Regions from separate parts of the Bacillus sp. BC08 genome, predicted to be linked through region 2. Evidence: riboswitches for the same ligand, from Rfam matches in the RefSeq annotation. Region 2 holds a riboswitch; the other holds the start of a gene.

Region 1 (15,943 bases), on a different contig from region 2:
GTATAGGTGCTTGTTCTGTTGTAATATGTAAGTCATATCCTTTCATCCATTCATGAAAGGATGTAACCGTCATTGGTTCTATAGTACGATCTAAGCGACCATGACGAATAAAAGAAATCTTCATTCTTTCCACTCTCCATTCATCACTTACGAACTCTATTATGTACTATTTTTTAATATCATACCACGCAAAAAAAGAAAGTTATACCCCTTTACATATCCCCGCCACTCTCATTTGTGACCCCAGCATGTATACCATCCATCCCATCAAAATATGTAGTCGTTTCATGATGACGAATCTTTTTTAAATTTATATAAGAAAATACAAATAAAATTAATGCTATAACACTCCCCACAAATTCAAACATCATTTTACCGCCTCTAATTTCTCCTACTTTAGTAGGTTATTGTATATTTTTTATTATACCCCTATATAAAGATGTCCACATTTAAATCGTTCTTTTTTTCTATTAATATGGAGTTCTTACATATTTTCTTACAAAATGTGAATATTTTTCGAATTTTTACTTTGGAAACATTTACAAACTGGACAATATGGTTCAAAATAAGAGGAAATAAAAAAACCCAAAATTATTCTTTTTTTGGAAAACTGTAACAAGGAGAGTTGCTTATGCAGATCGCAGAAACTGGAGATATCATTGAATTTAAAGGTGGAATGCAAGGCCGTGTTCAAAAAGTAAATCAAAATTCCGTTATTGTAGATATAACAATTATGGAAAATTTTAGAGAACTAGATATGGAACCTCTTACAGTTGTAAGTCATAAAAACTATACTGTCATTAATCAAAATGCATAATATAATAGAAAGAAAGGATCTGTATAACATACAGATCCTTTCTTTCTATCATATATTAACGATTATCAATTGTTTCTGGATATAGATCATGATTCATCATGCGGTAGTCTGCCATTTGTTCATATTTCGTTCCTGGGCGACCGTAGTTGCAGTAAGGATCAATTGAAATCCCTCCACGTGGTGTGAATTTACCCCATACCTCAATGTAACGCGGATCCATTAATTTAATTAAATCATTCATAATAACGTTCATGCAATCTTCGTGAAAGTCACCGTGATTGCGGAAACTAAATAAATATAGCTTTAAAGATTTACTCTCTACCATTCTTTGTTCTGGAATGTAGCTAATATAAATTGTTGCAAAATCTGGTTGGCCTGTTTTCGGACATAGGCTTGTAAATTCAGGGCAATTAAATTTCACAAAATAATCACGGTTTGGATGATTATTATCAAATACCTCTAAAATTTCTGGGCTATATTCAAATAAATATTTTGTATTTTGATTTCCTAGTAACGTTACATCTTTTAAATCTTCATCTAATCTTCCTGCCATTTTAAACATCCCTTCTCATTATACTCCGCGTTTATTTCCCCATACTAACGCATGAAGCTGTGGCAATACTTTTGCATCATTCATCTCTTTACAATTTACAGCTTTATCAATAAGCCACTCATACTTATCTAATAATTTTTTAATCAGCATCGCATCATCCACTGTTTTTGTATCATCATTCCCTACTTGTAAGAAAAATGGTACATCTGGATAACGTTCGTGCATCTTAACTGCATACTCAAAGTCATAGTCGTCAAACACTACTACCTTTAAACTAATATCTTTTCCTGCTAGTTTCTGAATAACAGCATCTAACTTCTGAAAATCAGTATTCATTGTCGAGCTTGGTGGTTTTGGAGAAATCGTTATCTCATCAATTTGAAGTAACCAATCTTGCCATTTACTCCCTTGTGTTTCGATTGCCGTCCGCATTCCATTCTCTTTTAATATAGAAAGAAGAAACTCAATATTTTTCAACAATGCTGGATTTCCACCTGAAATCGTAACATGAGAAAAATTTTCGCCACCAATTTCTACAAGCTCGTTCCAAACGTCCTCTGCTGTCATCTGTCTAATTTGATCCTTAGCCGATCCATCCCACGTAAAAGCAGAATCACACCATGCACAGCTATAATCACAACCTGCTGTACGGATAAACATCGTTTTTTGTCCCACAACCATTCCTTCACCTTGAATAGTCGGACCAAATATTTCTAAGACAGGGATTTTACTCATCGAGCATCCACTCCCGTCTTACTTCCGCATAACTAGTTGGCGTCTCGAAAAGACGAACAAATTCAACGCGAGCTCCTTTATATTCGTTCGCACGATTATCTTTTATTAATGCTTCTGCCATCTTTTCGTAAATCCAAACGACCATGTTTTCAGCAGTCGTATTCATCGCTGGTAACGTTTCGTTTAAATAACGATGGTCTAAATAAATTTCTATTTCATTCTTCCAAATTTCTTTTATATCTCCAAAGTCAATCGCAAGACCTATTTCATTCACATATCCACTAATACCAAATACAACTTTATATGTGTGACCATGTAAGTTTTTACATTTCCCTTCATAACAGTGTAAATGGTGTGCTGCATCAAATGTAAATTCCTTGCTGACCATTACTCTTTTATTATGATATTTAAGCTGCTTACGCTGAATATCCTTGTCCATTTTTTGCAAATTTTCTACGATGCGAAATCCAAAGAAGTTATCCATTAGTTACTCGCTCCTTCGCGCTCTTGTAGGTACGTATCTAATCCTGCTTTACGAAGTTGACATGCTGGACATTCACCGCAACCATCACCAATGATTCCGTTATAACATGTTAATGTTTTTTCTCGAACAAACTCGAATGCTCCAAGTTCATCTGATAATTTCCATGTTTCCGCTTTATCAATCCACATCAGTGGTGTATGAATTACGAACGGATAATCCATGGATAAATTTAAAGTAACGTTTAACGATTTCACAAACACGTCACGGCAATCTGGATAACCACTAAAATCAGTTTCACATACACCCGTTACAATATGACGTGCTCCAACTTGTTTTGCTAATACAGCAGCAAATGATAAGAATAGTAAATTTCGTCCATCTACAAACGTCGATGGTAATTCACCTTCTTCATGTGTAATCTCCATATCCGTTCTCGTTAACGCATTTGGAGCAAGTTGATTTAATAGACTCATATCTAGTACCGTATGTTTAATTCCTAGCTCTTTTGCAATTTCCGCTGCACAATCAATTTCTAGCTTATGACGTTGATTGTAATTAAACGTTACAGCCTCTACTTCTGCAAACTGCTCTATTGCCCAAAATAAACATGTCGTACTATCTTGTCCTCCACTAAAAACAACAACTGCCTTTTCTTTTTTCATTTCACTCATTCTCCTTCTCTACTACGAATAAGAAGAAAGAACGTTCTTGAACTGTCACAATAAAAAAACAAAACAATACCTAAAGATATTGTTGTTTCCATAGTTTTTTATAGAGGGAGTTCGCGAACCTCTCCCGTGCAATGCACGGAATTCCTTCTTTCATTGACAAAGCTTATTGTAACATATTGTATACTAACAGAAAAAATTTCTGACTTTTCCGCCATTTCTCATTTCATTTCTTTCATTTTATAGTATGATTAATTTAATGTGAGAAGAGAGGAGGCATCCTACTGAAACCCTTTATTATTTATCTCTTTTTAAATATATTATTCATCCTTGTTACCATGCTCGTATTCCATTTATTTTGGAATCAAAAAGGGAAACGCTCTCCTAAATTAAATTCAGCTATATTTATTACATTGTGTTGCCTCACTACCATACTATGTATTACTTTCGGAGCAAAAACAAATTATGGATTTCAATTTGATATGCGCCATATCGTATTAATTGTCGGTACATTAACAGGAGGTCCTATTGCTGGTGCTTCCATCTTAGTTGTATTAAACATATACCGCTTTTTATTAGGGGGAATAGGTGTATTCCCATCCCTTATCGCTTCGGTTTTACTGTTTATTGTTCTACTATTAACATACAAACTATTTAACCGAAGTTCTAATCGTATAAAAATAGCACTCGCTATCTTTTACAGTCTCATATTTGGCTTAGGGTGGATACCATCTTTCCTTTCAGAGGTTACAAATAGTGCAGATTACATACCACATATTATCGTATACGAAATATGTACAATAATTGGAACAATCCTTACTTTATATTTGCTACACATACTACAAATGCAAGTTCGTCTTCAAAACGAACTTATGAATGCTGAAAAATTCCATTTAATTGGCGAAATGGCCGCGTCCATCTCACATGAGATTCGCAATCCATTAACTTCAACAAAAGGGTTTTTACAACTTTTGCAATCAAATACATGCACTGAGCAAGAGCGAAAATTATATATCGACATAGCCATCAACGGAATCGAACAAGCAAATCATGTTCTTACAGACTATTTAACTTTCGCGAAACCAAGTATTGAAAAAGAACAACAGTTACAAGTAGAGGAAGAATTATTGCATGCCTTATCTTTAATCACACCTCTTGCTAATTTAACAAACGTTCGTATACACTACATCAAACAAAGTACATCTTTCTATATCGCTGGTGAAAAACAAAAACTGAATCAATGTTTATTAAATATTTTAAAAAACTGTATTGAGGCTATGCCTACAGGCGGTGATCTCGTACTTACTTTAGTTCCAGATCATAAACATATACAATTGTATATAAAAGATACAGGAGTGGGTATGGATCAAGAACAAGTAAAACGCCTTGGATCCCCTTTCTACTCAACGAAAGAAAAAGGGACTGGTCTTGGAATGATGGTCGTATTCAGTGTTGTGCAAGCTATGAACGGAAAAATTGATATTATAAGCGAAAAAGGGGCTGGTACAACTTTCTTATTAACTTTTCCACTCATACAAAAAACGTGATGAAATAATCATCACGTTTTTTCTGTTCCTTCAACTAATTCAGCAAAGGTTTTCACTTTTCCATGTGGTTTTTGATTTTCTTTACGTGCTTTCCAAGCGCGCTCTTCTTCTTTCTTTTTCTTGGACATACTTTTCAACTCCTTCTTTTCTTTCTCCATGTAGTATTCCAAAATAAGAAAGAAAACTATACACGTATCAAAAAAGAAGTGGTCTCCCACTTCCTTCTAATTATCGCTGTAAAATTGCGTGTTTCGCCTCTTTTAACTGCGTAAGATGTCTTTGTTCATGCAAATCAAGAAATTGAACCCACTGATACAAATTCAGATCATTAAAAACCGGATGCTTTAATCCATTTTCAAATAGATCTTTTTCATCTATCACACTATGAAGCGCGTGTAGTAGTTCTTGTCGTGAATGTTCTAGTAATTGAATTCCTTGCTGTTTTTTCATTAACGTTTCTGTTGGTTTCATTTGCTGAGGAGCTTCTCGTTTATGTGTGCGATCAAGCGTAAGTTGGAGGTCTTTAAATGGAGTCGTGTTTCTTTCATTTTTTTGTAAAGCATATACAAGGGCAGACGTAACGGATTGTTCAACTAAATGTAAATGATGCAAAATTTGAATAATACTCCATTTATCACGGCGCGGCTTTACATTCACTTCTGTATCATTTAACATTTCAATTTCTGATAATAGCGTGCTTCGGGTAGACTGTAACGAGTTCACCAAACTTTCTAAACTCACATCCATATTAGATTGAAGCATACTTCTTTCCCCCCTTTTTGTTGGTGAAAAAAGGTGCTCCTTATTAGAAACACCTTTTCAGTATTCTGAATTTTCTTTTATTATCTCATCATTTTCTCGTTATGTCGATGTTAAACATGTGAAAAAAAGCGCATGTTTTTTACAATTTTGTGTCGTCAATCGCATGTAGCCACGCTTCTATTTCTGTAATGACACTTTTCACACAACCTTCAGCAAATGGTGATGTTAAATTTGCAACTTCTACTAATTCCAGGAATGATTTACTTCCACCTTGTTGGCACAGATTTACATAATCTTCCCAAGCTTCTTGTCTATTATCTCTTGCACGTTTCCAAAATTGCAGTGCACAAATTTGTGCTAACGTGTAGTCGATATAGTAAAACGGCGAGCTATAAATATGTCCTTGACGTTGCCAGAAACCACCGCGCTCTAAATAATTATTATCTTCATAATCACGATGCGGCAAATACTTTTTCTCTATATTACGCCATGCTGTCTTACGCTCTTCTGGTGATGCTTCTGGATTTTCATATACATAATGTTGATATTCATCAACAGATACACCATACGGTAAAAACAGAAGCGCTGAACTTAAGTGAGAGAAATAATATTTATCTGCATCTTCTTCAAAGAATGACTTCATCCATGGCCATGTAAAGAATTCCATACTCATAGAATGAATTTCACATGCTTCATACGTTGGCCAATTGTATTCTGGAATTTCAAACTTACGGCTTTCATATACTTGGAAAGCATGACCAGCTTCATGTGTTAATACATCAATGTCGCCAGATGTTCCGTTGAAGTTTGAGAAAATAAATGGCGCTTTATAATTCTCAATATATGTACAATATCCGCCACCAGCTTTTCCTTTTTTAGCAACTAAATCTAATAAATCATTATCTAGCATGAAATTGAAAAATTCATCCGTTTCAGCCGATAACTCTTTATACATCGTTTTCCCATGATTAACAATCCAATCCGCATCTCCTTTTGGAGTTGGATTACCAGTAGCAAACTCAAAGTTTTCGTCGTAATACGCTAACTTCTCTACACCGATACGTGCTTGTTGTCGTTTTCTTAATTCCGTTGTAACTGGAACGATATAATCAAGTACTTGCTGACGATAATTCGCCACCATTTCCGCATTATAATCTGTACGGTACATTCTTGCATATCCAAGTTCAACAAAGTTTTTGAAACCTAAAGATTTGGCTATTTTCGTTCTCACTTTAACAAGCTCGTCATAAATACGATCTAACTCTTCCTCATTCTCAGCTAAAAATCCGTAATATGCTTCACTTGCTACTTTACGTTCACTTCTTTCTTTCCCTTGCATAAATGGAATAAGCTGTGATAACGTTCTTTCTTCTCCTGCAAAGTCAATTTTTGCAGATGCTAATAACTGTGTATATTGTGAAGACAATTTATTCTCTAATTGTAAATCTTTCACGACTTCATCAGAATATGTTTTCAAATCACACTCCGCTAAAGCAAATAATTGCCTTCCATAATACGCTTCTAATTCTTCACGGAATGGAGAATGAATTAACGCATTATAATACTTTGTACCATACCCTTGTACAACTGGAGAGAATTCATCAAAGAAATCCTGCTCTTCCTTATAAAAAGCATCTGTCGTATCAACAGAATGACGAATGTAACAAAGATTCCCCATCGTACCGAAGTCGTTGCGAATTTCGTTAATTGAATTGATGACTTGTTTTTGTTCTTCTACCGTTTTGGCGTTATCAAACTTCTCTAAAGCAACAGTAAACTTCTCTTTTAATTCTTCAATATTTGGCCTTTTATATTCATAGTCTTTAAATGACATGAACGAGCCTCCTCTCCATTATATGCATCCTTACTATAATTCAATGCTTACTTACAAATCTCCTCTTATTCTTCAGCAAAATACAGCAGACGCTGTCATAATTATATGTAAAAAAAGCCTTGGATTTCGTTATCCAAAGCTCCTTTGGAACATACTATTACTTTTCATACTTTCCAATCTTTTTTAATAGATCAAGTAATTCATCCTTTTCCTCTTTCGTTAACATTTCAAAAGACTGGTGTATAACTTGCTCATGCCCTGGAAAAATAGAAGCAATAAAGTTCTCTCCCGACTCAGTTAATTGTGCATAAATAACACGTCTGTCATTCGGGCACGGAATTCTCTTTACTAGTCCCTTTTTCTCTAGCTTATCTACAACATATGTAATGCTGCCACTAGCTATTAAAATACGCTCACCAATTTGCTGAAGTGGTTGACCACCTTTATGATATAGCAGTTCTAATACAGCAAATTCAGTTGGATTTAACCCGTTACTTTGTATAGATTTATTTGTAGTATCCATAACAGAACGATGTACACGAGATAATGCAATAAATACTTTTAGAGATTGAGAAATATCTTCTCGTTCATTATTTGATGTCATACAACTTTCAACCCTTCACTTAAATTCTCAGTAATAAAAAGAAAAAACAACTTAGTGCTTCATGTAAATTCCGAATGAGTATTCACTCATTCATTTCCTCTCCCCAAATATATTATGAATGATTCTTGAATAAAAACATGACAATTTTAACATAGTTTATATATAATGATAATAAAAAAGAAGGAGTACCAAATTTGAAAGTCAAATTCCACAGCATAGTTTTATATATATTGCTTGTTATCCTACCAACGATAGGGATTGGTGCTACATTTTATTCATATCATTCATATAAAATGAAGCAGGAAAACAAACTATCTGCTCACACGGTTCTCTTTTTATATAGAGACTATTTAGATCATCACCTTGGTGAAGCAATTTCCGCATTAGAAATGCTCTCAAAGGTCGTAGAAACCGAGACTGGAAATATAAATGGTGTGAAACAAATTGTACATGATACAGATGGAAACGATGCACGTTTTTCTGGTTTATATTACGCTACACCAGAAGGCATCATTACAATCGCATCCGAAGGCGACCGACCACCTGTTGATGTCTCAGATCGCAAATATATTCAAGACGTATTACAGACGAAAAAAACAACTGTATCATCAGTCATTACAGATCGTGTTCTTGGACATCAAGCTATTATGATTGCTTCTCCCATTTTCAATAAACAGAAGGAAATCTCAGGCTTATTGTTAGCAAGTTTACGCTTTGACTACATTTCAGTATCTTTAAATGCCATTAAGCCACAATACCACTTTGAAGTAACTGATAAACATGATGTAGTTTTTCTCACCGATGATAATAACGAAACAAGTGATGCACATTCTAATATGCTTACTACCCCACTCCAAAGATTAAATTGGAAGGTCTCTGTTTCTCCCTTGCCTATCCATCAAAAAACATTATATCAGTGGGTTTCAATAGAGTGTATAGCTACTTTATTTTTAATGTCTATTTTATTTTTACTTGCTCAATATATGTTATTAAAACGCCAAACAAAACTGGAAAGACAACAAAATGAACTACAAAAAATTGAATTGGTTGGCACTTTTGCAGCTAGTACAGCCCACGAAATCCGTAATCCTCTTACCGGAATTAAAGGACTCGTTGCTCTATTAAAAGAGAAATATAAAGATGAACAAGACCAGTTCTATTTTTCCGTCATCGAACAAGAAATAGAACGGATTAATGAAATTGTAAGCGAATTTCTTATTCTTGGAAAGCCAACTGCAATCATTGAACAAACATACGATGTGAGAAACATTCTAAATGAGGTAGCATTAATTATTCAATCTGAGGCGAATCTACATAACATTGTATTTCATTTACATTTACCAGACCATCCTGTTCATATCCGTTGCTCAAAAGACCATATGAAACAAGTGGTTTTAAACATTACAAAAAATGCAATTGAAGCCATGACTTCTGGTGACACACTAACTATTTCCGTAACAAACAATGAAACACACGCACAATTGCAAATTATAGATACTGGAAAAGGAATTCCAAAACATATTCAAAAACACCTCTTTCATCCGTTCTTTACTAATAAAGATACTGGAACAGGTCTTGGACTTGTCATATGTAAACGAATTGTAGAGATGTACAATGGGCATATTTTTATCGACAGTATAGAAAACGAAGGAACGACAGTTCATATCGAAATTCCGTTACACTTAGTATAATTATCCTTCTCCCAAAAGGGTAATTATACTTATTTCATAAAACCAGCCACAAGCATTCGCCAAAAATTACTCGATTTCCCTTCATACCCAATTTGAAAAATAGGTACCTTTATAATTGATAACCATTTTGGTGTTTGTTTTTCTTTATAACACTGGTACTGTAAAATAAGCTTGTCCAATTCTTGACTCACCTGAATCGTCTCCATACTATTTAACCCACTCGTTAAACCTAATTGAATCATTTCTTCACGTTTCATATGAATATCACGTGAAAGCTTTTCTAATGTGTACTTCCTTTTTACAGTAAACATTCATATCCCCCTTATTATACTTCCATGCTCTTAACTTCACTTCTCCATCGGCCTTTTAACTACTTAATCATATTTGAATTTGAAGAATCAGAAAATTTAACATTTTCTCCCTGTAATTTACAAATCTTTACCCTCACTTTGAGAATTATTACAAATTATTCTATCTTTGTAAATACATTCGCAATAATAGACATTTTTTTCATCTTCTTTTTTTACAAATACCAATTAAATAGCGGATTCTCTATTTTTCATATACTTTTCTTCGACATTTTTTGTTTAATTTATATAAAAACGCAAAACATAATGATGATTGATAAAGTGAAGTTTAATCATTGGGGATTTTGTTCATTCCTCACAGCTCGCAAATAGCGGGATCAAATAGAAAGGAAATATTTATATGCGCAAATATACGATTGCATTGCTTATCTTTACGATGTTTTTACCATCCTTCTTATTTCCTGTTCAAGCCAAAGCCCATACAAACAAAGTTGCTATTGTCATTGATGACTTCGGCAATAATATGAAGGGGACTGATAAAATGTTATCACTTCCTATTCCACTGACTGTTGCCGTTATGCCTTTTCTCCCTTCCACAAAGGAAGATGCGATAACGGCTCATAAGAAAGGGCACGAAGTTATTATACATATGCCAATGGAACCTATTAAAGGTAAAAAAGAATGGCTTGGACCAAAAGCAATTACAACTGATTTAAGCGACGAAGAAATAAATAACCGACTCGAACAAGCGATTCAAGAAGTACCTCATGCAATTGGGATGAACAATCATATGGGATCAAAAGTGACCGCGGACGAAAGAATTGTAAGGCTTATACTTGCAGCTTGTAAAAAACACGGTTTATTTTATTTAGATAGCAAAACAAACCCTAAGAGTGTTGTCCCAAAAATCGGGAAAGAATTAGGAGTGCCTATTATTGAAAACCAATTATTTTTTGATGATGTATATACAGCGGCACATATTTCAAAACAAGCCCAATTACTCATAAAAAAACTTCAAGAAAAACCAATTATGGTAGCTATCGGACACGTTGGACCTCCAGGTGAAATTACATCACGTGTTATAGAGTCTTCTATTCCTAACATTCGTGAACATGCAGATTTTATTTTTTTATCTGATTTAGCATTATCTCCGCCTCCTGTTTCAAAATAAAATTCATTACTCACACTAAAAAAGGTACCAATCTGCATATAGCAAATTGGTACCTTTCCTTTCCACCTTAAATATAATCTACATGGCTCACCCTGAATCCTTTTTTCTCTATTTTTTCGATTAATTGCTTCAATCTTTTTTCATTTAACTCATCCGCTATATTTACGATAACGCGGCGAATATATTGATCACCGTTATCTAGCGTAAATAGTCCACCGATATTAAAAGCTTTCAACAATGTCCCAAGTTCTTTAATCGTTCCCTTACAATCTTGTGTTGCAATTGTTAATATATAACCACCCGTCCTCATACCGAATGAATCTTCAATAACATCAAATATATTGGAATGCGTTAAGATACCGACAAATTCATTATAGTCATTTAGTACAGCTAAAAATGGAAGTCGACGAATAACATAAAATGCTCTAAAAAAAGAATCCTTTTCAAAAATACATGCAGAGGAATCTTCCAGCATATGTTCCGTATTTAATTTCTCTAATCCGATTTCACACTTCTTTTCTAAAAGATCTACTTTATAAATAATCCCCATGAATTTCTTTTCATCTTCTGCTAATACAGGGATTGCTCGAAATCCCGTTTCATTCATAATGTGCAAAGCCTCTTCACCTGAATCGCTTATTTTGCAAAATGTTACTTGCTGTTTTGGCAGAAAATGATATTTAACTCGCAAAATATGTTCCTCCTTACATGTCAACATGTAATCTATATATAATAAGGAGACCTATATTTTATGAGTGAAATTATTTTTAAAACGCTTTCATTTGTTTGTTGACTTGTAACGACATCACAAACATTTTATATAACAGAGCTCTTTGCACCTTTTATCATTAACAACTTTACATGGTAATTCATTAAATATTCTATACCCTCTAGCCATTTTTTCGCTTCTTCTGGAGTTTTCCCCCACACAATCATGCCATAATTATGAACAAGAACTACTCCTCCACCTTCAATAAAATTCGGTACATTTTCTTCTAATAAATCAGCAAATTTCTTCTCATCTTCTACAATGGGAATTGTCATTTCTGTTATACCTTCTTTTCCAAAAACACGTTCCACGCTACGTTTATCAAATGTTACTTCCCCTTCTTCTCCATATAACTCTGATATTAAATGGCTATCTACAGTCTGTACTTGTAAAATACATTCTGCACTACTCTTTTTATAAATATCCGCATGCATAAACGATTCTACAGCTGGTTTTTCTTCATTTTCAAATACTGGCTCACACATACAATTAACAACAATAAAGTCTTCTTCTGAAAATAACCCTTTATCTCTTCCCTCAACGTTTACTAAAAAAGTTAACGGCTCTTTTGACGTACAGAGTGATAAACTAATTTTTGTACCATAAAACCAATCACGAAGTGCCAATTCAGATTTCACATCTTTTAATTCATTCCATTTCTTTAGAAAAAATAACATTTCGTCACCCCCGGCATAATATTTATATAATGTTCGAATCCTTTCTATGTAAAAGGAGTATTTTTTGATTATTCTAAAAATTTAATTGAATTATCACATGAGAACGCCTTTTTGTCAATATAGTTTCACAGCTCTTCTTTAAAATGGGCCATTCATATATCTATACTCCTGTCTATTGCCTATTTCATTTTGTACATAAAAAATACGTTATTCTTATTAAATCAAAGAATAACGTATTTTCTCATCTTTTATTTCATTATCGCATTATATAAAAACTGTGCATATTGTTCACGTGTTACGAAATCATCACCTAAAAAGTTTCCTTTTCCATCACCTTTTGATATATTATTATCCGCTAACGCTTTCACATATCCTTCTGCCCAATGACCAGTCGGTACATCTGTAAAGTTCACTTTATTATTTCCATCTTCTTTTAACTGAAATACTTTATGTAATACTACAGACATTTCATATCGGGTTAATACTCCATCTGGACGAAACTCCCCAGTACCATCACCTTGCATAATTCCAGCTTGCGCAACTGCAGCAATATCATGCTCAAACATATGCCCTTTCGTATCTGTAAATCTCTCTTTCTGCTCTACTTTATTTTCTAATTTCAAGTACCTTTGTACTAAAGACGCAACTTGTCCACGAGTAATACGATCTCCAAATCCAAATTGTCCATTTCCATATCCCTTAAAAATATTCTCTTTCGCTAAATAATGAATTGCTTCTTCTGACCAATGTCCTTTTGGTACATCTTTAAATTCTACTACTTCTACTTTTTCATCCTCTTTAGAAGTATTATCCCCTTTACCTTCTACCACATTTTGAATTACCGATCCTGTAAAGAAGATTCCTGTATCCGCAAATGGATCTTTCACTCCAAACTCATATACTTTCTCACCTGGTGTGCCCCATTTCACTACACCATTACTATACGTACCACCATCACTCTTCAGACGAATTTTTGTAGATACCTCGCCGTCTTTTTCGTATATAGGTACTTTTACTTCTTTATTTACTTCTGTATCCTCTAGAAAGACTTTTTGGTTTTGAACATTAATATAAGCCTTCTTACTTAGTTCGATTACTGGTCTAACATCGCGAATTTCATTTGCAACAAAACTTAAATATACTAACTTATTCAACTTACTAACTGGCGATAAGTCTGAAATATAATTTGCTTCTAAATCAAGTTTTTGTAAGTTTACTAAACTAGATAATGCCGTAATATCTTTTAACTCATTATTAGGTAAATCTAATTCTGTAAGTTGAGTCATTTTAGCAAGTGATGTCACATCTTCTATTTGATTTTTCCCGATAAATAATTTACTTAATTGATTCATTTGATTAATGCCCGATAAATCTTTAACTTTATTACGTGTTAATACTAAGTCTTTTAAAGGTAATGAATATAGCGGTTTAATATCTTCAATTTGATTACCAGCTAAAGTCAAGTATGTTATATTTTTTAATGCGCTTAATGGAGCAACATTCGTAATTTTATTATTTGCTAAATTCAAGTAATCTAGTTGTTCCATTTTCGATAATGCTGTTACATCTTCTATTTGGTTTCCTGATAGATATAAACTTTTTACATTTTTCATTTCAACTAATGGTGCAACGTTTGTAATTTTATTATTACTTAAATCAAGAGATTCTAAATTATCCATCTTAACAAGTGGAGTTACATCTGAAAATTCATTACCACGCAAAGCTAAATGATTTAATTGCTTTAAGTTCGCAAAGAACGACGGATCTGTTATCTTCGCATTCGCAACTGTTAAAGATTTTAAATTTGGCATATATTTTAATGCACTATAATCAAGAATCTCATTCGTATTTAAAAACAAGTCCTTTACTTGTAATAACTCTTCTTTCGTAATTGGTGTATTTACATCTTTTCTATTAAATACTTTTTTATTAACAAGTTCTCTTAATTTGTTATCTGTTATCATATTTTGATTATCAACTGGATTATCCGTTTCCGTATTGCCTGAATTAGAGTTATCATCTGGTTTCTCTGTTTCTTTGTCACCTACAGTTGGATCTTTAATTTCAAATTGAACTTGATATTTGTGATCGTATCCAATAGCTGGAATAAGTATATGCATTTGCATATTGTGCTTCTTCTCAAACTCGCCAATTTCAAATTGAACTACTTTCGTCCCATTTTTTCTCTTATCTTCTGACAAAACTTTCACATCATGAAATACACCTGGTTGGTTTTTATCTTCTATTCTAAGATATTGAAAATAATCGCTATCTTGTATTGTTACAGTAACAATTTTTTTCCCGTCTGCAATCGCTACTTTAGGATCTTTTATATATTGAGAAACCATAGATGGCTCGTCTTTTTGGTCCTTATATATTTTAATCTCAGTATCGTACGTACGTTCACTAGCTGCTACCACCGATTGATTTGCTTCAACTTTTAGTGCTGCTAATGCTGGAGTAGAGTATGCAGCAAATGGAATTGCTAATGTTGTCGCTACTACTAACGCCTTCATATATTTTTTTTTCAAAATAATATCCCCTATCATATATATTTTAATTGATAACACTTATCAATTATCTACAAATAAATGATAATGAATATCATTATCATTGTCAATGAGAATATTACATTAAATTTATATTTCCAAAGGAAAAAATAAAAAGGCCCTTTATTCAAAGGGCCTTTTTACTTATCGTATGCAGAATTTCACTTTTTTCTTTTTCATTAATAAAACCAATTTTTTGCAAAATATTCGCATACAATACAAGTTTATTATATATCCGTTCTGACATACTTTCCCCCTTCTTTCCTTCGACCAACTTTTTTTGTATTGGTAAATTATATGAAAGAAATGAGAAAATGTGTCCACTTTTTGCATAAATCCAAATCTTTTATCCTGCTTTTTGCGGACCGTAAAACTTCCACCTCAAAATCAGGTGGAAGTTCCATTTATTTAGCAAATTGTCCATTGAATATTATGCTTTTTGACTTCCTCTTCAAAACTATAGGGCATTTTCTTATCACAAATTACATGTTGAATACGCGAAAACGCTGCTATTCGGTAATTTCCTTTTACCCCTACTTTTGTATGATCACATAAAATATAAGTTTTCTCTGCTAATTTCATCATCGCTTCTGACAGTTTTGCCTTTTCTAATTCAAAACTAGAAACCCCAAAACCAGGTAACAATCCATCAATCGACACGAATGCTTTATGAAAATGAAATTGCTGGATTACTTGCTGCGAAATAGACCCTGACACACGTGAATGCTTTGGGGATATTTTTCCACCAATAAATAAAACTTCACCATGAAACAT
Region 2 (15,943 bases):
AAAATAACGTTATTGGCAGGAATATTTCCAGTATTCGTAATCGTAGTTGTATACGTAATCGTATCACCAATCGTTGCAAAAGCTTTATCTCCGATTTTAGTAGTAGTTAAAATAGCACTTTCAATTGTTGTTGTAACACTATTTGAAGTAATGTTTTTTGAAACAGGAGGATTAGCTGGATTAACGATATGCTGGAAGCTAACGCTAGCTTGATTAGAAATTGGATTTATAGGCGGAATTTCATCGGCACTAATATGAAATGCTACGATGACAGACTGGTTTGGCGCGATATCATCAATTGGAACGCCTGTAATTAGGTCTGCATTTGGGATGGTAGTTCCGTTAAGTGTAAAACTATTCGGTTCAAAGGAGGTTCCGTCTGGAATAAGGTCGGTAAAAATAACATTCGTTGCACTAACATTTCCGCTATTTGTAATTGTAACGGAGTAGACGATATCCTGCCCGATATCTACTGTTTCCGCATTTGAATTTTTTTGTGCAGTAAGGATAGCGCTATTAATTTGTGTTGTCGTTGTATTAGATTGATTAGAAGTTGAAATGAACGGCTGATCTGGATCAACAATATAACGGTAAGTGGTAAGAGCCGAATTAGAAATAGGATTGTTGATTGGGAGGGTTAAAACGATCGCTTGGAATGTGACGATTGATGTGTTTCCACCAGTAATTGAACCGATATTTACACCAGTAGATAAATCAGCATTTGGAATGGTTTGCCCATTAACTGTGAAACTGTTTGGAACGAAACTTAAATTGCTATCAAGTATATCGATAACGGTAACATCAGTTGCAATCACATTCCCGGTATTAGGAAGGTTGAGTGTAAATGTTATTGTATTACCAACATCTGCAAAAGTAAGATTTGCTGTTTTTGTACTAATAATAGTTGCGTTGTTTATTTGAAGAAGCGTAGTGTTAGAATTAGCTGTACTTGAAACGGGAGGGGTAACAGGATCAACAGTAAACTCATACGTCGTTGATGCTGTATTTGGTGCCGGATTAATAGGTGGGATACTGTTAACCGTAACTTGAAATACAATACTATATATTTCATTTGGTGGAAGTGTTGCAAGTAATACACCTGTATTTGGATCCGCATTAGGTTGTAAAATGCCATCGACAGTTAATGTGTTAGGAACAAATGTGAATCCACTTGGTAATACATCTGTAAACACAATATTAGTCGCATCCGTATTTCCTATATTTGAAATAGAAGTAGTATAAAAAGCAGTTTGCCCGATATCTGCAAAGGGGACACTTTCATTTTTCGTCATGGATAATATAGCTTCTTTTATTTGCGTTGAAACAGGATTACTAATTGAAGTTTCTGCATCAGGCGGTGAGACTAATTGATACGATGTTGATGAGAAATTTACAATTGGGTTTTCGGTTGGTAATGACGCCACGTTTACTTGGAATGAAACATTTACTGTAGAGCCAGCTGTTATAGGCCCAATATTTACACCATTCGATGGGTCCGCACCACTTTGAGGAACCCCGTTAATAGAAAATGAGTTTGCAATAAATGTAGTTCCGTTCGGCAATGTATCTGAGAAAATAACATTTTGTGCGGATGAGTTTCCATTGTTTGTTAAAGTAACAGTATAGGTGAGTGTGTCTCCAATACGACTAAAGGATTTATCGACTTGTTTTAATGAAAGAATGGTAGCTGTGTTAATTGTAGTGAACACTGTGTTTGAAGTAACATTTCTTGAAACAATAGGGGCATTAGGATCAGCGATAAATGTGTAAGAAGCACTAGCGGAATTGGCAATAGGATTTTGAACTGGAGTAGAAGTAGCTGTAACTTGAAATGCTATTGCTATTGAGCTGTTAGGAGCAATCGAACCAATTGTAATGCCTGTATTAGGATTAAGACCAAGTTGTGTGATGCCATTTATTGTGACACTATCCGAAACGAACGTTGTACCGTCTGGAATAGGGTCAGTGAACGTAATATTCGTAGCATTTGTATTCCCACTATTCGTTAAAAGTGTCGTATAGGTAATGGTATCACCTAGCGTTACAAGTGTTTGATCGACTGATTTAATCATCGTAATCATAGCATCTAATACAGGGTTTGTAACAATATTCGTTGAAGTAGAAGTAGTAGCAGGAGCTCCGTTTGGATCAACAGTGTAAGAGTATAAAATCGTATCGTTACCCATAATCGAGCTTGAAGGGGGAACAGAAATAACATTTACTTGGAAAGTAACAGTTACTGTATCACCTGGAGCGATATTTGGTATAGTTACTCCAAGTGCTGGCTGTGTACCAAGCTGTTGGATGCCATTTACTGTGACTGAATCCGGTACGAAAGTAGTGCTAGGAGGAATGGCACTTGTAAAAGTTATATTTGTAGCAGGTGTATTTCCTGTATTCGTAATCGTAGTTGTATACGTAAGTGTATCACCGACGGAAATAATAGATTTATCAACAGTTTTTGTCGTATTTAATATTGCACTATTAATTGTTGTTGAAACTGCATTAGATATATTCGTTTGTGTTACGGCAGGTTGGCTAGGATCGACCACATGTGCAAATTGCACAGAACTAAAATTCGAAATTGGATTTATACTTGGAATGTTTGTAACAAGTACATTGAGAGTAATAACGGTCGTTCCACTTGGGTTTATATTTCCAATCTGTATTCCGTTCCCAGGATTTCCAATTTGCTGTGTACCAGAATCATTTGTTAAAGTTCCGGAAATAAATGTTGTTCCTTCAGGTAAAATATCAGTAAATATCACATTTTGTGATGCTACATTTCCAGGATTACTTAATGAAATTGTATAAGAAAGTGTATCCCCAATTGTTGCGAAATTTTTATCTACAGATTTAACGAGTGCAACTTCTCCAGAATTTATTTGTGTCGAAACAGGATTAGATGTTGTACTTCGTGAAACAAGTGGTAAATTAGGTCCTGTCATAAATTGATAATCAATTGAAGCGCCGTTTACAACCGGTGAGTTTGGACCTCCAGGTCCAATTGTGAAAATTGGATTTGGAATACTAACTACTTGCACGCGGAAGGTGACGTTTGTAAAATCTCCTGCAATAATATCCCCAATTGGTATTCCATTTGCTGGATTTACCCCAGGTAATAAAACTCCACCTACTCGAACGCTATCTTCTATGAATATTGTGTTATTTGGAATTGGATCTGTAAAAATGATATTCGTAGCAGTTGTGTTTCCTATATTCTCTAATAAAACTGTATACGTTAAAAATGAATTTCCAGGAGCGATGTCAGAAAATAGACGATCCACGCTTTTCGTTGCTTGGATGATTGCTTCGTTAATTTGCACTAAAGTTGGATTACTTGTAGCTGTTTCTGTCACTGGCGGCTGGGTAGGATCAACAATGATAGAATATGTCGTGCTAGATTGATTCAACGTTGGATTTGTAGCTGGTATTGAACCAACGATCGCTTGAAAACTAATTGTTGTCGTTCCTCCAACTGGAATTGCGTCTAAAGAAATTCCGCTATCTGGTCTAAAGCCGAGTTGTGGGATAGTGTTAATTTGTACGCTATCAGGCACGAATGAAAGTTCAGGTGGTAATATATCGATAAAAACAGGTGTGTTAGCGGTAGTATTTCCGTTATTAGTGAGTGTAGTTGTATACGTAATTGTATCTCCAACAGCGGCAAATGCACTGCTTGCAGTTTTTGTTGCGATAACGGAGGCAGTATTTACTTGTGTAAAAGTTTTATTGGATTGAACTGTTCGTGAAACAGGCGGCTCATTTATATCAACAATAAAGCTATATTGAAGAGATGATTTGTTCGGAATTGGATTAGGGTTTGGAAGAGTTGTAATATTTACTTGAAAACTGATTGTAATCGATGCATTTGAATTCAAGTTACCAATATTAATACCGTTTTGTGGATTTGCATTCGGGACGGTTACACCGTTTATTTTAAAACTATTTGGGACAAAGGCAGTACCGTTTGGAATTGTATCTGTAAAAACAATGTTGTTCGCAGTAGTATTTCCTGTGTTTGTAACAGATGAAGTGAATGTAATCGTATCACCAATCGTAGCGAAAGTTGTACTCGCATTTTTATTTAAAACTAAAGTAGCGTCAATAATTGGGGTAGCAGTCGTGTTTGTTACAGTGCTTCCAACAGCAGGTGTTTGGTTTGGATTCACTGTATATTCATAATTTACAAGGGCGTTATTCGTTAAAGTACCGCTAGGAGGAATTTCAAGAATTTTTACTTGGAATGTAAGAAAAGTAGTTCCTCCTGGTGAAATATCGTCTAAATGAATACCTAATGAAGGATCTAATCCAGGTTGAGAAACGTTATTTATCGTAACGGAATTCGGTATGAAGGATGCACCTGGTCCAAGTCCGTCTGTTAAAACGGTTGCACTAGCAGGGATATTACCCGTATTTGCCATTGCAATCGTATAGGTAACAATATCACCAATTGCAGCTGTCGGTGTATTCACTGACTTCGTAGCGATAATAGTAGCGTTATTAATTTGAGTTGTTATTACGTTACTTAGTGTATTGGCGGATGCTGGAGGTAAGTTCGGGTCTACGACATATTGGTACGTTGTGTTACTTTGATTTTGGATTGGATTCGGATTCGGGATGGAATTTACTTGCACTTGGAACGAGATGGTCGTATTTGCATTGGGGTTTATTGGATTAATTGCTATGCCATTAGCTGGATTTGCATTAGAGAGTGGAGTACCATTTACTGTTACACTATTTGGAATAAAAGACGTCCCGCTTGGAATAGCATCTGTAAATACTATATTTGATGCAAGTGTGTTTCCGTTATTCATTAAAGTAGTCGTATACGTAATAATATCATTTACGTTCGCAAACTGTTTATCCGCAGATTTTGTAGCGGTAATAGAGGCGTTATTAATAGTTGTCTGTACAGTGTTAGATGCCACCATCTGCATGACAGTTGGTTTGGATGGGTCGTACGTGTATTGGAAAGTAGTGCTTGATTGATTTGTAATCGGATTTAAAGCAGGAATAGTTGGTACAAAAACTTGGAATGCAACAGTACGTGATGAATTTGCTCCTATCGTACCGATAAGAATCCCGTTAGCAGGATTTGCATTTGCTATAGGAACACCGTTAATCGTTACAGTGTTAGGAAGGAAGATAGTACCAGCTGGAATGATATCTGTAAACGTTACATTGGAGGCAGGTATATTGCCATTATTACTTAAAACTGTTGCATAAGTTATGACATCACCAACATCAGCGAAATTTGTGCTCGTTAGTTTCGTAGCAACAATATTAGCGGTATTAATTTGTGTCGTTACTATATTGCTAGTAGCATTTCTAACAACAGCAGGTAAATTTGGATCTGCGATAAAGCTATATTGAAGTGCAGCGCTGTTTTGAACTGGATTTGGTGAAGGTAAACTATTTGCACTAATTTGGAAAACAATTGTTGTAATGCCGCCTGCTGGAATCGTACCAATTTGAAGACCGACACTTGGATCCGCACCTAGCTGTAAAGCGCCGCCTATAAAAGTACTATTTGGTACGAGAGCTGTGCCAGGAGGGAGTATATCGGTAACGACTACATTATTTGCTGGAGTATTTCCAGGGTTAGCTAGGGCAATTGTGTATGTGATCGGTTGCCCAACATCTGCAATAGTTAAATCTACCTGTTTGACAATAACTACATTTGCTAAGTTGATTTGTGTACTTACAGTGTTACTTAAAGATGTTTCTATAGTTGGTGGGTCGCCCGGATTTAAAATAAAGCTATACTGTGTACTAGATGAATTTATTGTTGGGTTTTGTGTGGGTAAAGAGGTGACAGTTACTTGATAAGAGACGGTAAGTGAGCCGTTAGCAGGAATGGAAGGTAACGGAACACCGACATTTGGATCGGCGTTATTTTGGAGTACACCATTAATAAGGAAAGTGTTTGGGATAAAGGTAGTACCATCTGGATTTGTATCTACGAAAGTTGGACTATCAGCAGTAACGCTTCCTGCATTCGTTAAAAGAATGGTATAAGTTAATATATCTCCTACGGTAGCAAACGCTCGATCCACTGCTTTGTCTGAAATGACATTTGCGTCATTCACTTGAGTAAATGTAGTGGTTGAAGTTGTGTTCTTACTTACAGGGGAAGCATTTGGATCCACGATAAAGTTATAGGAAATAGAAGCACTATTTGAAATAGGGTTTGGATTTGGGATGCTAGTTATTAATACTTGGAATGAAGCAGTAATTGTAGTATTAGCATTGATGCTACCAATATTGATGCTAGCTGGTGTAACACCTGGCTGAGCAACATTGTTAACTATAACACTGTCTGGCACAAAGGCAGTACCATTCGCAATTGAATCGGATAGTACTACATTGTTCGCCGCAACATTTCCATCGTTTGTAAGAGCAAAGGTATAAGTTAATACATCTCCAACTTCCGCAAATGTTTTATCTACAGATTTTAAAGCATGAAGATTTGCGAGTCTAATTGTTGATGTAACAGAATTAGAATTTGCTGTTTTTGAAGTTGGTGGTAAACTCGGATTTACAGTATATAGATAAGACACGAAAGCATTATTAATGATAGGATTTTGGGCGGTAATATTGATGACTGTTACTTGGAAAGAAAGGGTAAAAGTAGCTCCGCCAGGAATTGTGCCGATAGGTAAGGCAATGAGAGAATCTACATTTTGCAAAACTCCGTTTAGTGTTACAGTACCAGGAGTTAATATCGTTCCATTTGGAAGTGGATCTGTTAGTTGCACGTTCGTAGCAGCTGTATTTCCACTGTTTGTAATGAGGATTGTATAACTTATCGTTTCGCCAATTGTGGCAAATTGTTTATTTGTTGATTTTGTTAATGTTAAATTCGCATTGTTAATTTGAGTGGAAACGAGATTAGAAGAAATGTTTTTTGTAGTGGGTGATTGGCTAGGATTGACGGTATATTGATAAGAAGCGCTGGATCCATTAGATACGACATTTGACGCGGGTATTGTGTTTACTACTACTTGAAATGAAACATTTTTTGTTGTACCAGTTGGAATAGATCCTATATTCACACCAGTAGCGGGATTTGCTCCAACTTGTGTCGTGCCATCTATTGTTAAACTGTTGAGAACAAAAGTTGTTCCAGTAGGAATGACATCTGTAAAAATAACGTTATTCGCATTCGTATTACCTGTACCTGTAAAGGAAACAGTGTACGTTAGTGTGTCACCAATATCTGCAAAATTTTTGTCTACTGCTTTCGTCATTGTTACAGTAGCATTATTCACTTGAGTGGAGACAATATTCGTCGTATCAGTCCCGCTTACTGCCGGTTGATTTGGCACAGGAATGTATTGATAAGTTGTTGTACCACTATTTAAAATTGGATTTGTTTGCGGGATAGAAGGAACGAATACTTGAAATGAAACCGTAGTCGTAGAATTAGCAGCAATAGATCCAATTGATATACCGGTAGCGGGATTTGCGCCAGCTTGAGTAACCCCGTTAACAGTTACACTCCCTGGAATGAAAGTAGTTCCGCTAGGAATCGGATCCGTATATATAACGTTCGTTGCCGCGATATTTCCTACATTAGCTAAGGCAATACTGTAAGTTAACGTTTCTCCAATATCAGTAAATATTTTGTTAACTGATTTTGTGCCATTAATATCTGCGAGGTTAATTTGTGTTCCTGCAGAGTTGCTTGTTGCAAGACCATTAAAAGTCGTTCCACCGGCAATTGGTGTATATTGAAATGTAATATTAGCAGTGTTAGAGATAGGGTTTTGGTTTGGAAGAGAAACGACAGTAGCTTGAAAAGTTACTGTACGAGAAGAATTATTATTAATGGTTCCAAGAGATATACCAGCAGCCGGATTTGCATTTGTTTGTGGTACGTTATCTACCGTGACAGTGCCAGGTATAAAGGAAGTGCCGTTAGGGAGTATGTCTGTAAAAGTAACGTTATTAGCAGGCAGAAGACCGGTGTTAGGGATAGTAACGGTATAAGTGAGAATATCTCCAATTGCAGCGACGCTTTTATTCACGCTTTTCGTTGCTTGTATGTTAGGTGAATTTATGTTGATTTGTAAACCGACTGTATTCAACATATACGCGTCTCCGTTAGTTGTTAAACGGATTGCGGCGGATACTTGGGAATTTGTTAAATAAGGAGAAATATCAATAGAAGTAATGTCCCAGCCTTGCCTTCCTGCGGAGATATTTGTACTTGTAGAAGCGCTTTGATTTCGTGTTCCAAATGTCCCGGTTGTATCTAAATTTCCGGCGGCATTATTTACTTGAGAACCGAAGAAATTATTTACAGCATTATTTGGCCCGGATAAAGCATTTAATGAACTGAAATTTGGTCCAAATAATGCTTGATCCCCAGTTAAATCAGCATCCCCTTCAGTAGAACTTATAAATAATCTCCCGCTTACAGGTCCTCCGGCAGGTGTTAAAAACCCTGAAACAGATACATCTGCACTACCAGTTTCTACAGAAACACGGTTACCGGCTACGTAAATTGTTAAATTTCTTGCGGGTAAGGAACCGTTTTGATAAGCGACAATGAGTGTCCATCCAGAAGAATTGATAGCTCCGTTAGAAGCATCTAAAGGATCAACAAGTCCAGGGACAGAGCCGGTTGTATAAGAGCCAGATCCTCCAGATTGAACGAGGGATGTTACATCTGCGGAACGTGTATAGAATCCAAATGTGACAGATCCAGAAACGAATGTTTGATTAGAAGCTGTAACGGTTGAAGGGGTAATTGAGTATGTTGACACAGGTGTTGTAAAAGAAACAGGGTTCCCTAATACACTCGTAATGTTTTGATCACGAGATAAATAGTTTCCACCCCAAACGAGTTCTGCGTAAAGAATAGTACTACCAGCAGGGATATTTAAAATAGCGGTAGAACTATTTTGTGTATAGTTTAATGTTGTACCAGCAGGAAAAGTCGTTACTTGTAAAGCAGTATTCGTAGTTACGAATGCACCAATTGCCCCGATTGTACCAGCACGGTTTTGATTACTAATTTTACTTAACCCGAGTGTATTACCTGTAATTGCGAGTGCGCCGTTAGTGGTGGTAGAAAATCGATTCGTAATGGGCATGTTGTCACCTCATTTCCAATATAGTCTTGGTCAAAATAGGATATGTGTGTGACAAATAAAGGGAAACATGTACAAGTTGATTTGGTAATAATGATTTAAATGTCTAGATAAGGGGATGGAGTATGCTTGAATTGGAAATTAAGGTGGAGCGTCTTAGGGAAGAACAAATAGGTGATATTGTAGCATTATCTTCTAATATTGGGTGGGATTATAATAAAGAAGAAATTGAGACTATTTTTGATTCAGGTATTATATACGGTGTGTGGAATAAGAGAAAGGAACTTATTGCTAGCGCGGCAATTATATTATATGGGGAGAAATTAGCGTCTATCGGAATGGTCATTGTACATCCAGATTATAAGGGGAGAGGGATTGGAAAGACGATAACGAATGCATGCATGAAGAGCGTATCGGTTCAAACTCCCATTATGCTTATTGCTACGGATGAAGGAAAGTCGTTATATGAAAAACTAGGATTTAGGGCAGTAAGCTATGTTTCTAAATACATATGTAACTCGTACAATGTGAATGATTATTGTGTAGGAAATGAAGATTATATGGTGAAGTATGAAGAGTGTGATTTAGAAGAAATAATAAAATTAGATGAACATGCGTTTGGAACAAATAGAAAAGCATTTTTAACGAAAAGAATTATACAAAGTGAACAGTGCATCGTTGTAAAGGACAACAAACAAAATGTATTAGGTTACGGTTTAAGTATACAAACATCAGAAAATAAAATAATAGGACCAGTCGTTGCAAGAAACGATGCGATGGCAATGAGGATTGTACATGATTTAGCAAGAGAGCATCATGGTAAATTAAGAATTGATGTACCAGAAGGAAAGAAAGGTTTTATGAAAGAATTAGAGGTTACTGGTTTTCAAAAGGTTCATACACCACCAATTATGATGAGAAATAGCGATAAATTATTAAAAAGGAATAATGAACTGTATAGTATTGCAGCACAAATTTTTGGATAAAAAAGAACCCTTCTGAATGAAGGATTCTTTTTTATAGCCAACTTAATCGCGATATTGATCATGAATAGGTTGAAAAAGGTCTTCCTCGACACCTCTAACCATTGAAAAATGATCCACGTTATAATGTCCATGTAGAATTTTATTATGATGAGCAATAATTTGCTCTGCAGATAATACGTTAGAATCAGTTGTGGAATGACCGTCTTTAATTAATGTAACGTCAAATCCTTGTACAGTAGCTGTTCTAACAGCGGTATCGATACAATGTTCTGTTTTACATCCACCGATAACGATATGGTTAATTTTTTCTTCTTTTAAAAGTTCGAGTAAAGAAGTGCCATAGAATGCGTTTGTTGCTGCTTTATTAATAAGGATTGCAGACTGAGGTACTTTAATTTGATTATGTACTTCAAATCCTTCTCCGCTGCCAGAAGCAACATCGATATCTCTTACGAAAACAATAAGGGCATTTGAATCTATCGCTTTTTGTACGGCTGTATTTAGTGTAGATAATAACCCTTTTTTACGAAAAACTTCTTTTTCTTGTTCATTCCCATCCATTAATTCTTGCTGCGCATCGATAATTAATAGTGCTTGTTTCATCGTGTCTCCCCTTTAATATGAAATAAGTTCCACTATACATATTCATTCATATTGCAAGGAAATCCTCTATTGTCTATGCAGTAGACGATAGATTTACAAAGTTGTCAAAGAAATTTCATTCTCATAGCGTGTAAAAACATGTATGATAGGAGATGGAGAATTTTTGAGTAGGTGGGAATAACATGCAGACAGTAGAAGATTATCTTTCATTCTTACATACGAAAGGATTTAAATTATCAGAAGAAGCACAAGGATTTATTATGTTCGGACAAGGATATACTGGTGCATCTGATGGAATTGTGAACGCAGCAATAGAAGCGACAATTAAACATCAATTACAGTTTGATGGGAGTTATTTTGTTGCGTTATTAGAACGATTGAAAGAAGAAGAAATTACAGATAAAAAAAGCGCTAAGGCTTTTATGCGGAAGTTACAAGCGTAACTTCATGCAGCCTGCGCTTCTTTTTTTGTTTTGGAAGGTAGTTCAACAAAAACCATGCCTAGGAAAATACATAGGCATCCGATAATAGCAGAAACAGAAAGTTGTTCGTTTGCAACGAGAACGCCTGTTAAGGCAGCAAAAACGGGCTCCATTGCGAAAATGATTGCTACTCTCGTTGGAGACGTATGTTTTTGCGCTGATGTTTGAATGAAAAAAGCAATGGATGTTGCGAATAGAGAAGTTAAAAATAGGGCGAATAAAAAGGAAGAATTCGTCCATAGTGCTATTGAAAATAATTTTTCCCAATCTTCAAACAAAAAGGCGCAAATAGAAGAAAACATGCCGACAGCTAATACTTGCGACGTGCTTAATAATAAAGGTGATATTTTTTTAGAGAAGAAGCCGTTAACAAGAATATGAGCAGCGAAAGCAACTGCACAACCGAGAACGAGTATATCTCCAATGTTTAATTGAAAAGAATCACCAGCTGTTAATAAGTATAAACCTGCTGTTGCTACAGCAATGCCCATTACGATAAAAATAGTAGCTTTTTGTTTTAAAAAGATAAAAGACAAAATGGGTACCATAACGATACTAAGTCCTGTTAAGAAACCTGCTTTTGAAGAAGTTGTATAAAGTAAGCCAAATGTTTGTAAAACATAGCCAACACATAAGAAGAATCCAACGATTAATCCAGCGAGGCTACTCTGTTTTATATCTTGTTTTGTAGTTTTTTTTGCAAAAATCATTTGAACGAATAATAAAATAATTCCAGCAAATAAAAAGCGAATACCATTAAAGGTAAATGGACCCACGAAAGACATAGCATTTTGAACGACAACAAACGTAGCTCCCCAAATAAAAGAGACAAATAATAAAGCAAGAGGAGCAATCCAATCTTTTTTCACACCCATACCCCCGTTAATTTTGTAAGATAGCTTTTCTAGCTAATTCATCAGCTACTTTATTTTGGCTACTTGGAATCCACTTAATAAAAAAGAGATCGAAACTTTTTATGTACTGCAGTGCTTCCTCTAATAGTGGTGCGAACATTTTATTTTTTGCGTATTCTTTTTCGACAGCTCGCTCGACAAGTTGCGAATCTGTACGAAAAGAGACAATGTTATAATTATGCTCCGTGCAATATTTTAATGCAGCAAGTAAAGCGTGGTATTCTGCTTCATGATTGGACATTGTCCCAAGGGGCAATGATAATTGTACAGCTGGTTGCACCCCTTTAATAAATACGCCTGCACCAGAAGGACCAGGATTTCCTTTTGATGCACCATCAATATATACTTCAATCAAAATGAGAAACCTCCAAATGATAAGATGATCCCCTACTTATATGTTTCCTTTTAAGTAGGGGATAGAGTAACTTAGCCGATTGTAATACTATAACGACATGTAAATGTTTCATTCGCTTGTAAAGATTGAATTCCTTTTTTTTCCTTGAAATCTTTTGCTGGATTTACTTCATCAGCAATCCCGTACCAAGGTTCAATACATAAGAAAGGTGCGTTTTCCCCTGGTGTCCATACGCCGACAAATGGGAACCCGTCAAATTCTACTTTTACAAATTTATTATGTTTATGAGAACGAATAGAGATTTCATCCGTATTCATATTTTCAAAAATAAGTGCATCATTTTTGAATAAATCGTATGTAAGTGGTAATTCATTCGTATTTTCAGCGATTAATTGCGTTTTGCTTGAAAGGTAAGGTCCTTCTAATACGCTTGTTTCTAAGCGTTCAGAACCATTAAATGATAAATGATAATCTGTAAATGCTTCGCCCTCTAATAAGGGGAAGTTGAACCCAGGATGTGCTCCGATTGAGAAGAACATCTCTTTTGAAGCAGGGTTATTTACTTCATATGTTACATGGACGATTTGTCCGTCTAGCTCATAAGAAACGAGTAATTCGAATTCGTATGGGTATTTTTTTAATGTTTCTTCATTACTAGTAACAATATAAGTGATTTTCGTTTCACTTTGTTCTTTTACAGAGAATGTAAGGTCACGAGCAAAGCCGTGTTGTGTTAAAGAATATGGTTCACCATCTACGTAGTATGTATTATCTACTAATCGGCCGACAATCGGGAATAAAATTGGTGCGCGGCGCCCCCAATAAGTAGAATCGCCTTGCCATAAATATTCAGTGTTATCTTCTTTTAAGCGAACGCTTTGTAATTCTGCACCTTTGTCAGAAATGGAAACGATCACTTTTTTATTTTGAATTGTTGCTGTCATGAAGTGAAACCTCCTAAAACTTTCATATGTTTTATTATACGTTGTCTAAAAGAAAAAAGGTAGTTAATGATAGGAATCTATTGACGAAAGAGTGTGTATTGCGTAGAATATAATCTTGTTGCTTAAAAAACGAATAACGTGGTTCGAGACCATCCCACGTAAAAAAACTAAGGAGATTTTGTCATGAATATTAGAACATTAGTCGGTAATGGTATTTTAGCGGCATTATATATTGCTGTTTCTATGCTTATTCAGCCATTTGGCTTTACGAATGTACAGTTTCGTATTTCAGAGATGTTTAATCATCTTGTTGTATTTAATAAGAAAGCAATTTACGGAATTGTATTAGGTGTATTTTTAACAAATCTCTTTTTCTCACCAATGATCGCTTACGATTTAGTATTTGGAGTAGGGCAATCTATTCTTGCATTAGTTGCAACGATTATTTCTATGCGATTTATTAAAGGTGTTTGGGCTCGTATGATTTTTAATACAGTTATTTTTACAATTACAATGTTTATGATTGCAATTGAGCTTCATCTTGCATTTGATTTACCATTTATGTTGACTTGGTTAACATGTGCAATCGGTGAATTTGTTGTCATGGCAATTGGTATGCCTGTAATGTACTGGATTAATAAACGAGTACAATTTGAAAGATTTATGTAATAGATGAAAGAGCTATTCCTATAGGGATAGCTCTTTTTGTATGTAATCACATTGAATATAATGCTGTGACTCTTGATACAATATAATAAAATAAAGTGAGGCTTTCATTAGCTGGCTACATATAAGAAGTCTTATATAAGGGGAATCTAGTATGAAATATAAAATTCATTGGTTGTATAAAACAAAGCGCGGTTTGCAGACGGAATTAACGACAGATTATATGAACATAGAAGATGTACTACAATTTGCAGATGATTTCGAGAAAACAGGAAGAGTGAAAGAACTATCATTTTATGATGAAATGGATGCAGAATGGTCATTAAAGGAAATGAAAAAGCTGAGTAAACAAGTGGAGGAAGAGCCCCAAGAAATACTTGTTTATTTTGATGGGGGGTATGATGTTCAGACGAAAGAAGCTGGAGTAGGTATATGTGTATACTATAAAAAAGGAAATACAAAATACCGAATTCGCCGTAATGCATATATAGAAGGTATATATGATAATAATGAAGCGGAATATGCATCATTATTATACGGAATGAATATACTCGAGGAATTAGGGATTAAGTATGAAGCAGTTACGCTTCGCGGTGATTCTCAAGTTGTACTGCAGCAATTGGCTGGAGAATGGCCATGTTATGATGAGCATTTAAATCATTACTTAGATCAAATTGAACAAAAAGCGAAGCAAATGAAATTAAAACTTGTATGTGAGCCGATATCTAGAAAACAAAATAAAGAAGCGCATCAATTAGCTACGCAAGCATTAGAAGGAACAGTCATTGATAGTCATAAAGAAATAACCGAATAGAGAGGTGCAAAGGTGGATAAAAAGCAACTCATTACAGAGGTAAATGACTTATTAGAAACGTATTGTGAAGGGTGTTTCTTGAGAGAACATAATCGAAAGACAAATAGTAAGTATTATGCTCATTCCTTTTGTATTAGGCAATGTACAGTTGGAGAAACATTGAAAAAGTATGGAGAACAGTTATCATGAAAAAACATCCAGAGAAAATTCTCTGGATGTTTTTTAGTGTCTTGCTTCATTTAATTGATGCTCGCATTTACTTAATTTCTTTTCCTCATTCATTAAAAATGGCTCATCTAAATCTGTCGCAACAGATTTCATAATTTCAAGCTGAGAGCGAGCGGCTTCTACAGCAGTAGTCGCATGCTCTAATGTATCTGGATCCATTGAAATTGTCGCTGACCCTACCATTTTTTGTGCTGTTTCTACACGGAATTTCACTTCTTCAAAATCATTTACTTCTGATCCCATTGATAATTCCTCCTTTATATATTGCGCATTTCACATAGTTTTTGCTCTGTAAAACGGAAATATACAAAGGAATAACAAAGGAGGTTACCAAATAAGGTAACCTCCTGTTATATGTTGGATTAAAGTTTTACTACGTTAGCAGCTTGAGGTCCGCGGTTGCCTTCAGTGATATCGAAAGATACTTCTTGACCTTCTTCTAAAGCTTTGTAGCCGTCACCTTGAATAGCAGAGAAATGTACGAATACATCGTCAGCGCCTTCCATTTCGATAAATCCAAAACCTTTTTCGTTGTTAAACCATTTTACTTTTCCTTGCATGTTACAATTCCTCCTAAAAACATTTGCTTTTTTCATTTAGTGAAATTCATTTGAAAGATAATATAAAATAAAAATGCTATAATCTTGAATATTCTGCTAAATGATTAATTTAAATATACACGAATTGGTAGAATTTAGTCAAGTAAGCGATTTTATTTTTTTGTATTTTTAAATAATTTTTCAGCCAGATTTTTAAATAGGTATAGGACAGGCCGAGTATGTAATATTCTTAATTGAATGCTATACATAATGAGGTGAAAGAAAGAATGAATGAGTCTTATTTATTAGAT

Evidence for each region. A riboswitch is a leader RNA that binds a small molecule or an ion and turns the genes downstream of it on or off. The one in region 2 is predicted to bind preQ1.
Region 1: another riboswitch for preQ1. It lies ahead of queC (7-cyano-7-deazaguanine synthase QueC); the one in region 2 lies ahead of ACXVYO_RS24315 (QueT transporter family protein).

The regions. Positions count from the first base shown of each region.
Region 1 covers NZ_JBTGPA010000023.1:37,497-53,439, reverse strand. The annotation lists gene ACXVYO_RS05130 (histidine phosphatase family protein) at 1-124, opposite strand, end outside; gene ACXVYO_RS05125 (hypothetical protein) at 213-368, opposite strand; gene ACXVYO_RS05120 (YkvS family protein) at 632-817, shown strand; gene queF (preQ(1) synthase) at 873-1,370, opposite strand; gene queE (7-carboxy-7-deazaguanine synthase QueE) at 1,389-2,105, opposite strand; gene queD (6-carboxytetrahydropterin synthase QueD) at 2,098-2,589, opposite strand; gene queC (7-cyano-7-deazaguanine synthase QueC) at 2,589-3,251, opposite strand; PreQ1 riboswitch class I at 3,345-3,388, opposite strand; gene ACXVYO_RS05095 (ATP-binding protein) at 3,596-4,804, shown strand; gene ACXVYO_RS05090 (DUF6254 family protein) at 4,816-4,932, opposite strand; gene ACXVYO_RS05085 (DinB family protein) at 5,033-5,566, opposite strand; gene ACXVYO_RS05080 (M3 family oligoendopeptidase) at 5,706-7,400, opposite strand; gene ACXVYO_RS05075 (MarR family winged helix-turn-helix transcriptional regulator) at 7,558-8,004, opposite strand; gene ACXVYO_RS05070 (DUF3149 domain-containing protein) at 8,199-9,695, shown strand; gene ACXVYO_RS05065 (aspartyl-phosphate phosphatase Spo0E family protein) at 9,725-10,006, opposite strand; gene ACXVYO_RS05060 (divergent polysaccharide deacetylase family protein) at 10,404-11,174, shown strand; gene cbpA (cyclic di-AMP binding protein CbpA) at 11,242-11,865, opposite strand; gene ACXVYO_RS05050 (class II aldolase/adducin family protein) at 11,991-12,620, opposite strand; gene ACXVYO_RS05045 (NEAT domain-containing leucine-rich repeat protein) at 12,869-15,151, opposite strand; gene ACXVYO_RS05040 (DeoR/GlpR family DNA-binding transcription regulator) at 15,578-15,943, opposite strand, start outside.
Region 2 covers NZ_JBTGPA010000037.1:121,177-137,119, forward strand. The annotation lists gene ACXVYO_RS24280 (DUF7507 domain-containing protein) at 1-9,104, opposite strand, end outside; gene ACXVYO_RS24285 (GNAT family N-acetyltransferase) at 9,227-10,087, shown strand; gene ACXVYO_RS24290 (cysteine hydrolase family protein) at 10,130-10,690, opposite strand; gene ACXVYO_RS24295 (DUF6123 family protein) at 10,873-11,133, shown strand; gene ACXVYO_RS24300 (DMT family transporter) at 11,136-12,041, opposite strand; gene ACXVYO_RS24305 (reverse transcriptase-like protein) at 12,055-12,441, opposite strand; gene ACXVYO_RS24310 (aldose 1-epimerase family protein) at 12,513-13,385, opposite strand; PreQ1 riboswitch class I at 13,518-13,562, shown strand; gene ACXVYO_RS24315 (QueT transporter family protein) at 13,569-14,054, shown strand; gene ACXVYO_RS24320 (ribonuclease H family protein) at 14,206-14,865, shown strand; gene ACXVYO_RS24325 (zinc-finger domain-containing protein) at 14,878-15,054, shown strand; gene ACXVYO_RS24330 (DUF2564 family protein) at 15,088-15,336, opposite strand; gene cspB (cold shock-like protein CspB) at 15,456-15,653, opposite strand; gene ACXVYO_RS24340 (YqcI/YcgG family protein) at 15,920-15,943, shown strand, end outside.